Regions from separate parts of the Enterobacter cloacae complex sp. HYC080_NIDB genome, predicted to be linked through region 2. Evidence: riboswitches for the same ligand, from Rfam matches in the RefSeq annotation. Region 2 holds a riboswitch; each other region holds the start of a gene.
The links. A riboswitch is a leader RNA that binds a small molecule or an ion and turns the genes downstream of it on or off. The one in region 2 is predicted to bind thiamine pyrophosphate.

Region 1 (3,534 bases), 2.2 Mb from region 2:
AGCGACGCCAGCAGGACGCCGCAGGTAATGAGCGTCAGGTAATGGCGATTGAACGCAAAGAGTAGCGCGTTGCCCACGGCCATGGCGCAGCAAAAGAGGATCAGCTTGCGGCGATCGCCCTGGCTGTCCGATCGTTTCGCCAGCGCGAGGCTGACCAGGATCCCGGCAATGGCGTTAACGGTGTAAAACAGGCCGACCCAAAACGGCTGCGCCCCCACCTCGCGGCTGAGGAACAGGCTCAACGTCGGCGCCTGCAACGCCCCCGCCACACCCATCATAAAGGCTACCAGCATAAAAGCGGCATATACGCCATTCAGGCGGCGCCCCATCGTCATCAACCACAGCATACGCAAGTCCTTGTGAAAGCGAATCGAAATTGGGTGAAAGAATAAACGAAAAAAGCCAGCAAAAATATTTTGCTGGCGGGTGATAAACACCAATACTCAGTCACACATGATCGAGGCGAGTTAGCGGGAAGAGGTCGGTTTCGTAACGTCCCACTGCATCAGTTCTTCTAACATTTTCAGCCGCTGCTCTGCACACCGGCGGGCCAGCCAGGACGCTCCTTTTGTCGCTGAAAAGTACTGCTGATAAAACTGACGTGCGGTAGACCTCTTCATAATTTACCTCCTCACTTCATCGGGGAGAATTATTGGCCTAATATAGGGATAAATAAATTGCTGGTTTTTTGTCAGGAGTTCCCCTTTTATGCCTTCTGGTCGTCTGCAACAACAATTTATCCGCCTCTGGCAGTGCTGCGAGGGGCAATCGCAGGAGACCACGCTCAACGAGCTGGCTGACCTGCTCAACTGTTCGCGCCGTCATATGCGCACGCTGCTTAACACCATGCAGCAGCAGGGCTGGTTAAGCTGGGAAGCGGAGGCAGGACGCGGGAAGCGCTCACGTTTGACCTTTCTCTATACCGGTCTGGCGTTGCAACAGCAGCGCGCGGAGGATCTGCTGGAGCAGGATCGCATCGACCAGCTGGTGCAGTTGGTGGGCGACAAAGCCGCCGTGCGCCAGATGCTGGTCTCACATCTTGGACGTAGCTTTCGTCAGGGCCGCCACATTCTGCGGGTGCTCTACTACCGTCCGATGAAAAATCTGTTACCCGGCACGGCGTTACGGCGTTCTGAAACCCACATGGCCCGGCAGATTTTCAGCGGCCTGACGCGGATAAATGAGGAAAATGGGGAACTGGAAGCGGATATCGCGCATCACTGGCAGCAACTTTCCCCGTGCCACTGGCGCTTCTTCTTACGCCCCGGCATCCACTTTCACCACGGTCGCGAACTGGACATGCGCGACGTCATCGCCTCTCTGGAACGTGCCCGCAAGCTACCGCTTTATTCACACATTTCCCGCGTTCATTCCCCGACGGCATGGACGCTGGATATTGAGCTGTCGCAGCAGGACAAATGGCTTCCCTGGCTGCTGGGCTATGTGCCGTCGATGATTTTGCCCGCCGAGTGGGAGTCGCTGAACAATTTCGCCAGCCTGCCGATTGGCACCGGCCCCTACTCCGTGTCCCGCAATAACAACAACCAGCTGAAAATTCGCGCGTTTGATGACTACTTTGGCTATCGGGCACTGATCGACGAAGTGAACGTCTGGGTATTACCGGATCTTAATGAAGATCTCAGCTGCGGGCTGACGCTGGAAGGCCCCACCACGGGAGAAAAAGCGGTAGAGAGTCGTCTGGAGGAGGGATGCTACTACCTGCTGTTTGATAGCCGCACCCACCGCGGGGCAAACCAGGCCGTTCGTCAGTGGGTCAGCCACGTGCTGTCCCCCTCCAATCTGATCTACCATGCGGAAGAGCAGTACCAGACATACTGGTTCCCGGCGTACGGCCTGCTTCCGCGCTGGCACCACGCCCGCCCGGCGCACTGCGACAAACCTGCCGGGCTGGAGTCCATCACCCTGACCTACTACCGCGAGCACGTGGAGCATCGTTTTATCGCCGGGATCATGGCCAGGCTGCTGGCAGCCGAAGGCGTGACGCTGGAGATCAGAGAAGTGGACTATGACGAATGGCACCGGGGGGAGATCGTCAGTGATATCTGGCTAAACAGCGCCAACTTCACCCTGCCGCTCGATTTCTCGCTCTTTTCTCATCTGTATGAGATCCCGCTGATCCAGCACTGTATCAACCGTGACTGGCAGCAGGACGCTGCCCAGTGGCGCGCTGGCGACATGAATCTTGCCGTGTGGTGCCAGCAATTGCTGGCTGAACAGGCGATTGTACCTCTGATACACCACTGGCTGATGATCCAGGGTCAACGCAGTATGCGGGGTCTGCGGATGAACACCCTGGGCTGGTTTGATTTCAAATCAGCCTGGTTTGCGCCGCCGGAGCCATAACGCTTTCGTAATATTCACCAAATCATTACAATAGCGCCGTTCTCAACGGGGTGCTGCATCACAGATGTGCGCTGAGATAATACCCGTCGAACCTGATCCGGATAACGCCGGCGAAGGGATTTGAGGCTGTCGCTCAAAATCCTTTGCCACTCAACCCTGAGGTGCAAAGTGTTAAAAAAAGTTCTTCCTCTGCTGGCGCTGTTTGCGCTGCCTGCGTTCGCGAAGCCCGTCCTGACGGTCTATACCTACGACTCGTTCTCTGCCGACTGGGGCCCTGGCCCGTTAGTCAAAAAAGCCTTCGAAGCTGACTGTAATTGCGAGCTGAAATTCGTGGCGCTGGAAGATGGCGTGTCGCTGCTTAACCGTCTGCGTATGGAAGGGAAAAACAGCAAAGCCGACGTGGTGCTCGGGCTGGATAACAACCTGCTGGAAGCCGCCACGCAAACCAAACTGTTTGCCAAAAGCGGCGTAGCGGCAGAGGCCGTCAACGTGCCGGGCGGCTGGAACAACGACACCTTTGTGCCGTTCGACTACGGCTACTTTGCTTTCGTCTATGACAAAAACAAGCTGAAAAATCCGCCGAAGAGCCTGAAGGAGCTGGTGGAGAGCGACCAGAAATGGCGCGTGATTTATGAAGATCCGCGTACCAGCACGCCAGGCCTGGGACTGCTGCTTTGGATGCAGAAGGTCTACGGGGATAACGCGCCGCAAGCGTGGCAGAAGCTGGCCGCCAAAACCGTCACTGTGACCAAAGGCTGGAGTGAAGCGTATGGTCTGTTCCTGAAAGGCGAAAGCGATCTGGTGCTCAGCTACACCACCTCGCCGGCTTACCACATTATCGCCGAGAAGAAAGACAACTACGCCGCCGCGAATTTTGCCGAAGGGCATTATCTGCAGGTGGAGGTTGCCGCGCGTACCGCTGCCAGCAAACAGCCGGAACTCGCCGAGAAGTTCCTGAAATTTATGGTTTCTCCGGCGTTTCAGAATGCCATTCCTGCGGGCAACTGGATGTATCCCGTCACCCACGTTGCACTGCCGGCCGGTTTCGAACAGTTAACCAAACCACAAACGTCGCTGGAGTTTACGCCGCAGCAGGTGGCCGCGCAGCGAGCAGCATGGGTAAGTGAATGGCAACGCGCCGTCAGCCGTTAATTCCTGGCTGGTTACTTC
Region 2 (3,534 bases):
GGGGATATTCCCGCCCCCCTTATGGCGCGGATTATGGCCTGCAGGCCGATCGTGTCGCTTAATCGTCAGGAAGCAGAAATTGCGGCGGAAAGACTGGGGGTGAAGCCTGAAAACCTCGGCGCGGAATGGCAGCGGCGTTTCGGCGCCGCGCTGATTGTCCGTCATGATAAAGACGGGGCGGCCTGGTATGACGGTGACGCTTCAGGCGTTGTTCCGGCGTTTCCGGCCACGGTCGTGGATACCATTGGCGCAGGCGACAGCCATGCGGGCGGCACGCTCGCCGGGCTGGCGGCAGGGTGGTCACTGGCAGATGCCATTCTGTTGGGGAATGCCGTGGCGTCCTGGGTGGTCAGCCACCGCGGCGGTGATTGCGCTCCCACTCGCGAGGAACTACTCCTCGCACACAAAGACGTATAGATCGCTACGACAGTAGCTGATGCTGTACTCAATCGGCCGGTGTTGCTGGTCAAGCGCAACCTGCTTGATCACCAGCACCGGTATTTTTTCGTCCATCTTGATGTGCGCCTGAAACTCGCTGTCCGGCATACGGGCGCTCACCCGTGAACGGGTACGCTGCGGGAAAATATTCTGACTGCGGAAGTAATCGTACAGCGAAATACCAATCGCATCCGGATCGGGAATTAACCCGACCGGCACCCAGGACTCTTCAATCGACACCGCGTCGTCGTCAACATAGCGAATGCGTTTCAGCATGAACACCTCGCTTTCAGGCTCGAGCGACAGCTGGCTGGCCACCTCTTCCGGGCATTTTACCACCCGTTTATTGACCCACAGCGTGTTGGGCGTTTTACCGCGCAGCACCACCTGCTGAGAAAAACCGCGCGCCTCTTTCAGCGAATATTCGAAGATGTTGTGGATTTGCGTTCCGTAACCCCGGGCACGCGTTACAACGCCCTCAGCTTCCAGCGCCTGCATCGCTTTGCGCACGGTGATGCGCGACACGCCGGTTAACTGGCTGAGATCGCGTTCGCCGGGCAGAATATTCCCGTGCTCCAGCACCCCGCTGCGCACCGCGTTTTTTACCGTTTCGGCAAATTTCAGGTACAGCGGTGTGTTATCAGCCGCGGCGATCCGTTCATTCAGTTGAGCGATTAATCGGGTATGCGCTTGTTCCATCTCTGTTTTCTCAGACGTGGTGTTTCCTGCCAGTATACTGGCTTACCACCATGCATGAAAATGATGAACCGGCCCAATACCGTGACCGACTTCCAGAGTATCGGCTTTTGCCAGCGCCGCCGAGAGCCAGGTCTTCGCTTCGCGTACCGTATCGGCCCAGTTGTCATGCCGTGGACGCAGCGCCGCCAGCGCGGCAGAGAGCGTACAGCCCGTGCCGTGGGTATTTTTTGTCTGTACGCGCGGGGCGGTAAAACGCACTTCTCCGTCGCGGGTAAAGAGCCAGTCAGGGCTTTCAGCATCATCGAGGTGCCCACCTTTCATCAGCACCGCGCCACACCCCATCGCCAGCAGCGCGTTTCCCTGCGCTTTCATTTCACGTTCAGTTTGCGCATGCGATGTGCCTAACAGCGCGGCGGCCTCCGGCAGATTAGGGGTAATGAGCGCCACCTGCGGCAGCAATTTCTGGCGCAACGTCTCAACCGCGGAAGCGGAAAGCAGAGGATCGCCACTTTTTGCCAGCATCACGGTGTCCAGCACCACGTTTTGCACCTGATAACGCTTCAGTCGTTCTGCCACCGCTTCAACAATGTCCGTTTCGGCCAGCATGCCGATTTTGGTGGTATCAATGCGCACGTCGCTGAACACCGAATCAAGCTGCGCGGCAACAAAATCCGGTTCGATTCGGTAAACCGACTGCACGCCGCGCGTATTTTGCGCCACCAGCGCGGTAATCACTGAACAGCCGTACGCGCCGAGGGCCGAGAAGGTTTTCAGGTCAGCCTGGATACCCGCGCCGCCGCTGGGGTCGGTACCGGCAATGGTCAGGGCGTTAATCCGTTTCATGCCTGCTCCTCCAGCGTATAAAGCGCATCAAGGAACGCGCTGGCAAAACTGCCTGGCCCGCGAGCGTGCGTAACGGCAATCGTTCCGGCACGCTTCATCCATCCGCAGGCGGCGGCAACGTTATCCAGCCTGTCGCCCGGCAGCGAACAGCAGGCCGCGACGACGGCGGAGAGCGCACAGCCCGTACCCACTACGCGGGTCATCAGCGGGTCGCCGCCCGCAACCGTTCGGGTGCGCTGTCCGTCAGTGATGTAATCTATTTCCCCCGTCACCGCCACAATGGTATTAGTCTGACGGGCCAGCGCCTGTGCAGCTGGCACCGCGCTGACCGCGGTATCGGTGGTATCAACGCCGCGCCCACCGGCGCTCATTCCGGCAAGGGCAAGGATTTCGGAGGCATTGCCGCGAATGGCGGCCGGTTTAAGGGCAAGAATTTGGTGGCAAAAGCGGGTGCGGAACATCAGCGCGCCCACGGCCACCGGGTCCAGCGTCCAGGGCTTTCCTGCCGCCACCGCGCTTTCAATCGCCCGACGCATCGACTGGGCGCGTGGCGAGGTCAACGTGCCGACGTTTATCAGCAGGGCATCGGCAATCCCGGCAAACTGTTCAGCTTCTTCGGCCTCAATCACCATCGCAGGGGATGCGCCAAGCGCCAGCAACACGTTAGCCGTGAAGGTCTGTACGACATCGTTGGTCATGCAATGGGTAAGCGGAGAACGGGTACGGAAATGATGTAAAACGTGTAAATCGAGCAGGTCAGGCTGCATGGGTTCGCTCCTGCCTTGCGTGAAGAAGCGATGACCGGTGAGGCATCTGACTTCCCTACGCTGGCATTATCCAGATCAGGTAATACGGGTATTTCTCAGCCTTCACAAAGAAGGGCACCCCGAGTCAAAATACTTTTAAAACAATGAGTTAATTAACGCTTATTGCTGTTGTTTAGTGTAACCGCGGCGGCGTGCCAGGCGCAAGGGGTTTCGATTTATCGCGGTACTCATCACAGCAGAGACCGGGAAAGGAATCACCTGTTCATCTTCGTTTATTACTCTGTCAGAGCAGATCGGCGGTGAGTAAAGAAGCAACGTAAAACAAAGGCGTCGCCTGTCGCCTTTTTATTTGCAGACCATACGGATTATGACGTCAGGAAATTCAGGACGTTATTCCTGACGTCATTCGTTTACCCTAATTGCCATGCTCCGGCATCGATAAGCGAAGCGGCCCCGGTCCACGCGAACAACGCCAGTTCGCGACACTCTGCATCAGGGTAAATGCGGCTGCTCAGGCACGCCTCCCCTTCATTGACAAACACTTCCACTGACGAGCTGTCAACGAACAGGCGCAGGCTTAGCGTGTCGTTCAGGTTCAGCGCGACGCTTCGGGTACCGCACAGGCCATACTGCGGATAATAACGCTCCAGCACCAGGCGCTGCATCTGCGCATCAACATAGACGCGTAAGCCATCTCCAAAACGAATGCCGTATTGCTCTGCACCGCTGTTGGCGCAATCCCACTTCAGCATGACCTCCATCGCGTCGCAGTGTTCCACCAGAGTAA
Region 3 (3,534 bases), 1.8 Mb from region 2:
TGTAACACTACTCATACTCGGCCCGACACATCGCCACGGTATCTTCTATCAGCCGACGCGCCACGGTGCCGGGTGGCGGTAACAGAGGCAAATCGTCATAACGATACCAGTTCGCGTCCAGCAGCTCTTTCTGATCGATAACGATCTCACCGCTGTCGTATTCCGCCATAAACGCCGTCATCAGGGACATCGGGAATGGCCACGGCTGAGACGTTACGTAGCGCAGGTTTTTCACCTTGATCCCGCTCTCTTCCATCACTTCACGCGCTACCGCCTGCTCCAGCGTTTCACCCACTTCGACGAAACCGGCAAGAACGGTATAAATGCCGTTGCGATGGCGGGTATGCTGCGCCAGCAGGATAGTATCCTCACGGCGAATGGCGACGATAATGCAGGGTGCAATCTGCGGATAGTAACGTTCACGGCAGTGGCCGCAGAGCATTGCCCACTCGGTTTTGCTCGGGTGCATGGTATGGCCGCAGTAGCCGCAGTATTTATGCGAGCGGTAAAACTCCGCCAGCTGGACGCCGCGCCCCGCCAGCTGGAACAAGCCAACATCCTGATCCAGCACCTGACGAACCGATCCCATCTCCTGACGGCGAGGCTGTTGGATCAACCACACTGCATCCCCCTGCCATTCACCAATCTTCAGTGCTGGCTGGCCAACAAGATTGAACGCCTCTGCTGCGCCATAAGGGATCTCCCCGGCAGGAAGCCATAGTTTTTGTTCGTGACTGACGATCCACCAACCCAGATCTGATTTTTCAATAATACGATCCATATCTATTGCACTACCTTCGCTTCACTGACATGTTGTTAGCATTGTGGTTACATTTTGGATAAGCAGATTCAATTCTCAACCTTGCGGAGTCAACCATGTTAAACCAGCTAGAAAGCCTGACTGAGCGCGTTAGAGGAAGTAACAAACTGGTGGATCGCTGGCTACATGTACGCAAGCATCTACTCGTGGCTTATTACAATCTGGTCGGTATTAAGCCTGGCAAAGAATCGTTTATGCGGCTGAATGAAAAAGCGCTGGATGATTTTTGTCAGAGCCTGGTCGACTACCTGTCCGACGGACATTTCAATATTTATGAACGTATTATCCGCGAAATGGAAGGGACAACGCCGTATTTAGCGGCCAGTAAACTCTATCCGCTGCTGGAAGCCAACACCCAGCAGATCATGGATTACTACGATTCCACGCTCGAAAATGCCATCGATCACGACAATTATCTTGAGTTCCAGCAGGCGCTTTCCGATCTTGGCGAAGCGCTGGAAGAGCGATTCACGCTGGAAGACAGGCTGATCGCCCTCGTCCTGGATAACGGCCTGGATGTGAGTAACGAAGACAACATCGCGCGCCCTGCTTGAGTTCTTAATCGTTAACGAGTAATTTACAACCATTCGCCCCTCTGCGGAGGGGGATTTTTCTTGTCGGAGTGCCCAGCGCTTAAACGCGCGGGCTGAGACCGTTAATTCGGGATCCGCGGAACCTGATCAGGTTAATACCTGCGAAGGGAACAAGAGTCACACTGCTGTTGTATCGCCCCTGAGGCGATCTTCTCTTGCTTCATCCGTCGTCTGACAAGCCATGTCCTTCACTTCTGGAATGAGCTATGTCTACCACTAAACTGACCCGTCGCGAACAGCGCGAACACGCCCAACACTTCATCGATACCCTGGAAGGTACCGCTTTCCCGAACTCGAAGCGCATATACATCACCGGTTCACAGCCCGACATTCGCGTGCCGATGCGCGAAATCCAGCTTAGCCCGACGCTTATCGGCGGCAGCAAAGATAACCCGCAATATGAAGATAACGAAGCCGTCCCGGTGTATGACACCTCCGGCCCGTATGGCGATCCCTCTGTTGCCATCAATGTTCAGCGGGGTGTGGCAAAGCTGCGCCAGCCGTGGATTGACGCACGTAACGACTGTGAAGAACTCAACGAACAAAGCTCGTCGTACACCAAAGCGCGCCTGGCCGACGATGGTCTGGACGAATTGCGTTTCACCGGTCTGCTGACGCCAAAACGCGCCAGAGCGGGCAAACGCGTGACCCAGCTGCACTATGCGCGCCAGGGGATCGTCACGCCGGAGATGGAGTTCATCGCTATTCGTGAAAACATGGGCCGCGAGCGTATCCGTAGCGAAGTGCTGCGCCACCAGCATCCAGGTGAAGGATTTGGCGCTCGCCTGCCGGAAAACATCACGCCGGAGTTTGTGCGTGACGAAGTGGCCGCTGGCCGCGCGATTATCCCTGCCAACATCAACCACCCGGAATCCGAACCGATGATTATCGGCCGCAATTTCCTGGTGAAGGTCAATGCCAATATCGGTAACTCTGCCGTCACTTCCTCCATCGAAGAGGAGGTAGAAAAGCTGGTCTGGTCAACGCGCTGGGGCGCGGACACGGTAATGGACCTCTCAACTGGCCGTTATATTCACGAAACCCGCGAGTGGATCCTGCGTAACAGCCCGGTCCCGATTGGTACCGTCCCGATTTATCAGGCGCTGGAGAAAGTGAACGGCATCGCCGAAAACCTCACCTGGGAAACCTTCCGCGACACGCTGCTGGAGCAGGCGGAACAGGGCGTGGACTACTTCACGATTCACGCTGGCGTGCTGCTGCGCTACGTGCCGATGACCGCAAAACGTCTGACCGGCATCGTCTCCCGCGGCGGATCCATCATGGCAAAATGGTGTCTGTCACATCATCAGGAAAACTTCCTCTACGAACACTTCCGCGAGATCTGCGAAATCTGCGCTGCCTATGACGTATCCCTGTCGCTGGGCGACGGCCTGCGTCCGGGCTCCATTCGCGATGCCAACGACGAAGCGCAGTTTGCCGAGCTGCACACGCTGGGCGAACTGACAAAAATTGCATGGGAGTATGACGTACAGGTAATGATTGAAGGCCCTGGACATGTGCCGATGCAGATGATCCGCCGCAATATGACCGAGGAGCTGGAGCACTGCCACGAAGCGCCGTTCTATACTCTGGGGCCCCTGACCACCGATATTGCACCGGGCTACGACCACTTCACCTCCGGGATTGGCGCAGCGATGATCGGCTGGTTCGGCTGCGCCATGCTCTGCTACGTCACGCCGAAAGAGCACCTGGGCCTGCCAAATAAAGAGGACGTGAAGCAAGGACTGATTACCTACAAGATTGCCGCTCATGCGGCGGATCTGGCGAAAGGCCACCCGGGGGCGCAAATCCGCGATAACGCCATGTCGAAGGCGCGCTTTGAATTCCGCTGGGAAGATCAGTTCAACCTGGCGCTGGACCCCTTCACCGCCCGCGCCTACCACGACGAAACCCTGCCACAGGAATCGGGCAAGGTGGCACACTTCTGCTCCATGTGCGGTCCAAAATTCTGCTCGATGAAAATCAGCCAGGAGGTACGCGACTACGCCGCCGCACAGACCATCGAAGTGGGTATGGCAGACATGTCAGAAACCTTCCGCGCGAAAGGCGGCGAGATCTACCTCAAAAAAGAGGAGGCCTAATGTACCAGCCTGATTTCCC

Region 1: another riboswitch for thiamine pyrophosphate. It lies ahead of thiB (thiamine ABC transporter substrate binding subunit); the one in region 2 lies ahead of thiM (hydroxyethylthiazole kinase).
Region 3: another riboswitch for thiamine pyrophosphate. It lies ahead of thiC (phosphomethylpyrimidine synthase ThiC); the one in region 2 lies ahead of thiM (hydroxyethylthiazole kinase).

The regions. Positions count from the first base shown of each region.
Region 1 is NZ_CP114212.1:3,801,394-3,804,927, forward strand. It holds gene O1723_RS18120 (sugar efflux transporter) at 1-347, opposite strand, end outside; gene sgrT (glucose uptake inhibitor SgrT) at 468-620, opposite strand; gene sgrR (HTH-type transcriptional regulator SgrR) at 709-2,364, shown strand; TPP riboswitch at 2,401-2,501, shown strand; gene thiB (thiamine ABC transporter substrate binding subunit) at 2,533-3,516, shown strand; gene thiP (thiamine/thiamine pyrophosphate ABC transporter permease ThiP) at 3,492-3,534, shown strand, end outside.
Region 2 is NZ_CP114212.1:1,553,412-1,556,945, reverse strand. It holds gene O1723_RS07360 (PfkB family carbohydrate kinase) at 1-417, shown strand, start outside; gene O1723_RS07355 (GntR family transcriptional regulator) at 391-1,137, opposite strand; gene thiD (bifunctional hydroxymethylpyrimidine kinase/phosphomethylpyrimidine kinase) at 1,180-1,980, opposite strand; gene thiM (hydroxyethylthiazole kinase) at 1,977-2,747, opposite strand; TPP riboswitch at 2,783-2,879, opposite strand; gene O1723_RS07340 (glycoside hydrolase family 32 protein) at 3,158-3,534, opposite strand, start outside.
Region 3 is NZ_CP114212.1:4,315,567-4,319,100, forward strand. It holds gene nudC (NAD(+) diphosphatase) at 8-781, opposite strand; gene O1723_RS20485 (Rsd/AlgQ family anti-sigma factor) at 877-1,374, shown strand; TPP riboswitch at 1,429-1,540, shown strand; gene thiC (phosphomethylpyrimidine synthase ThiC) at 1,620-3,515, shown strand; gene thiE (thiamine phosphate synthase) at 3,515-3,534, shown strand, end outside.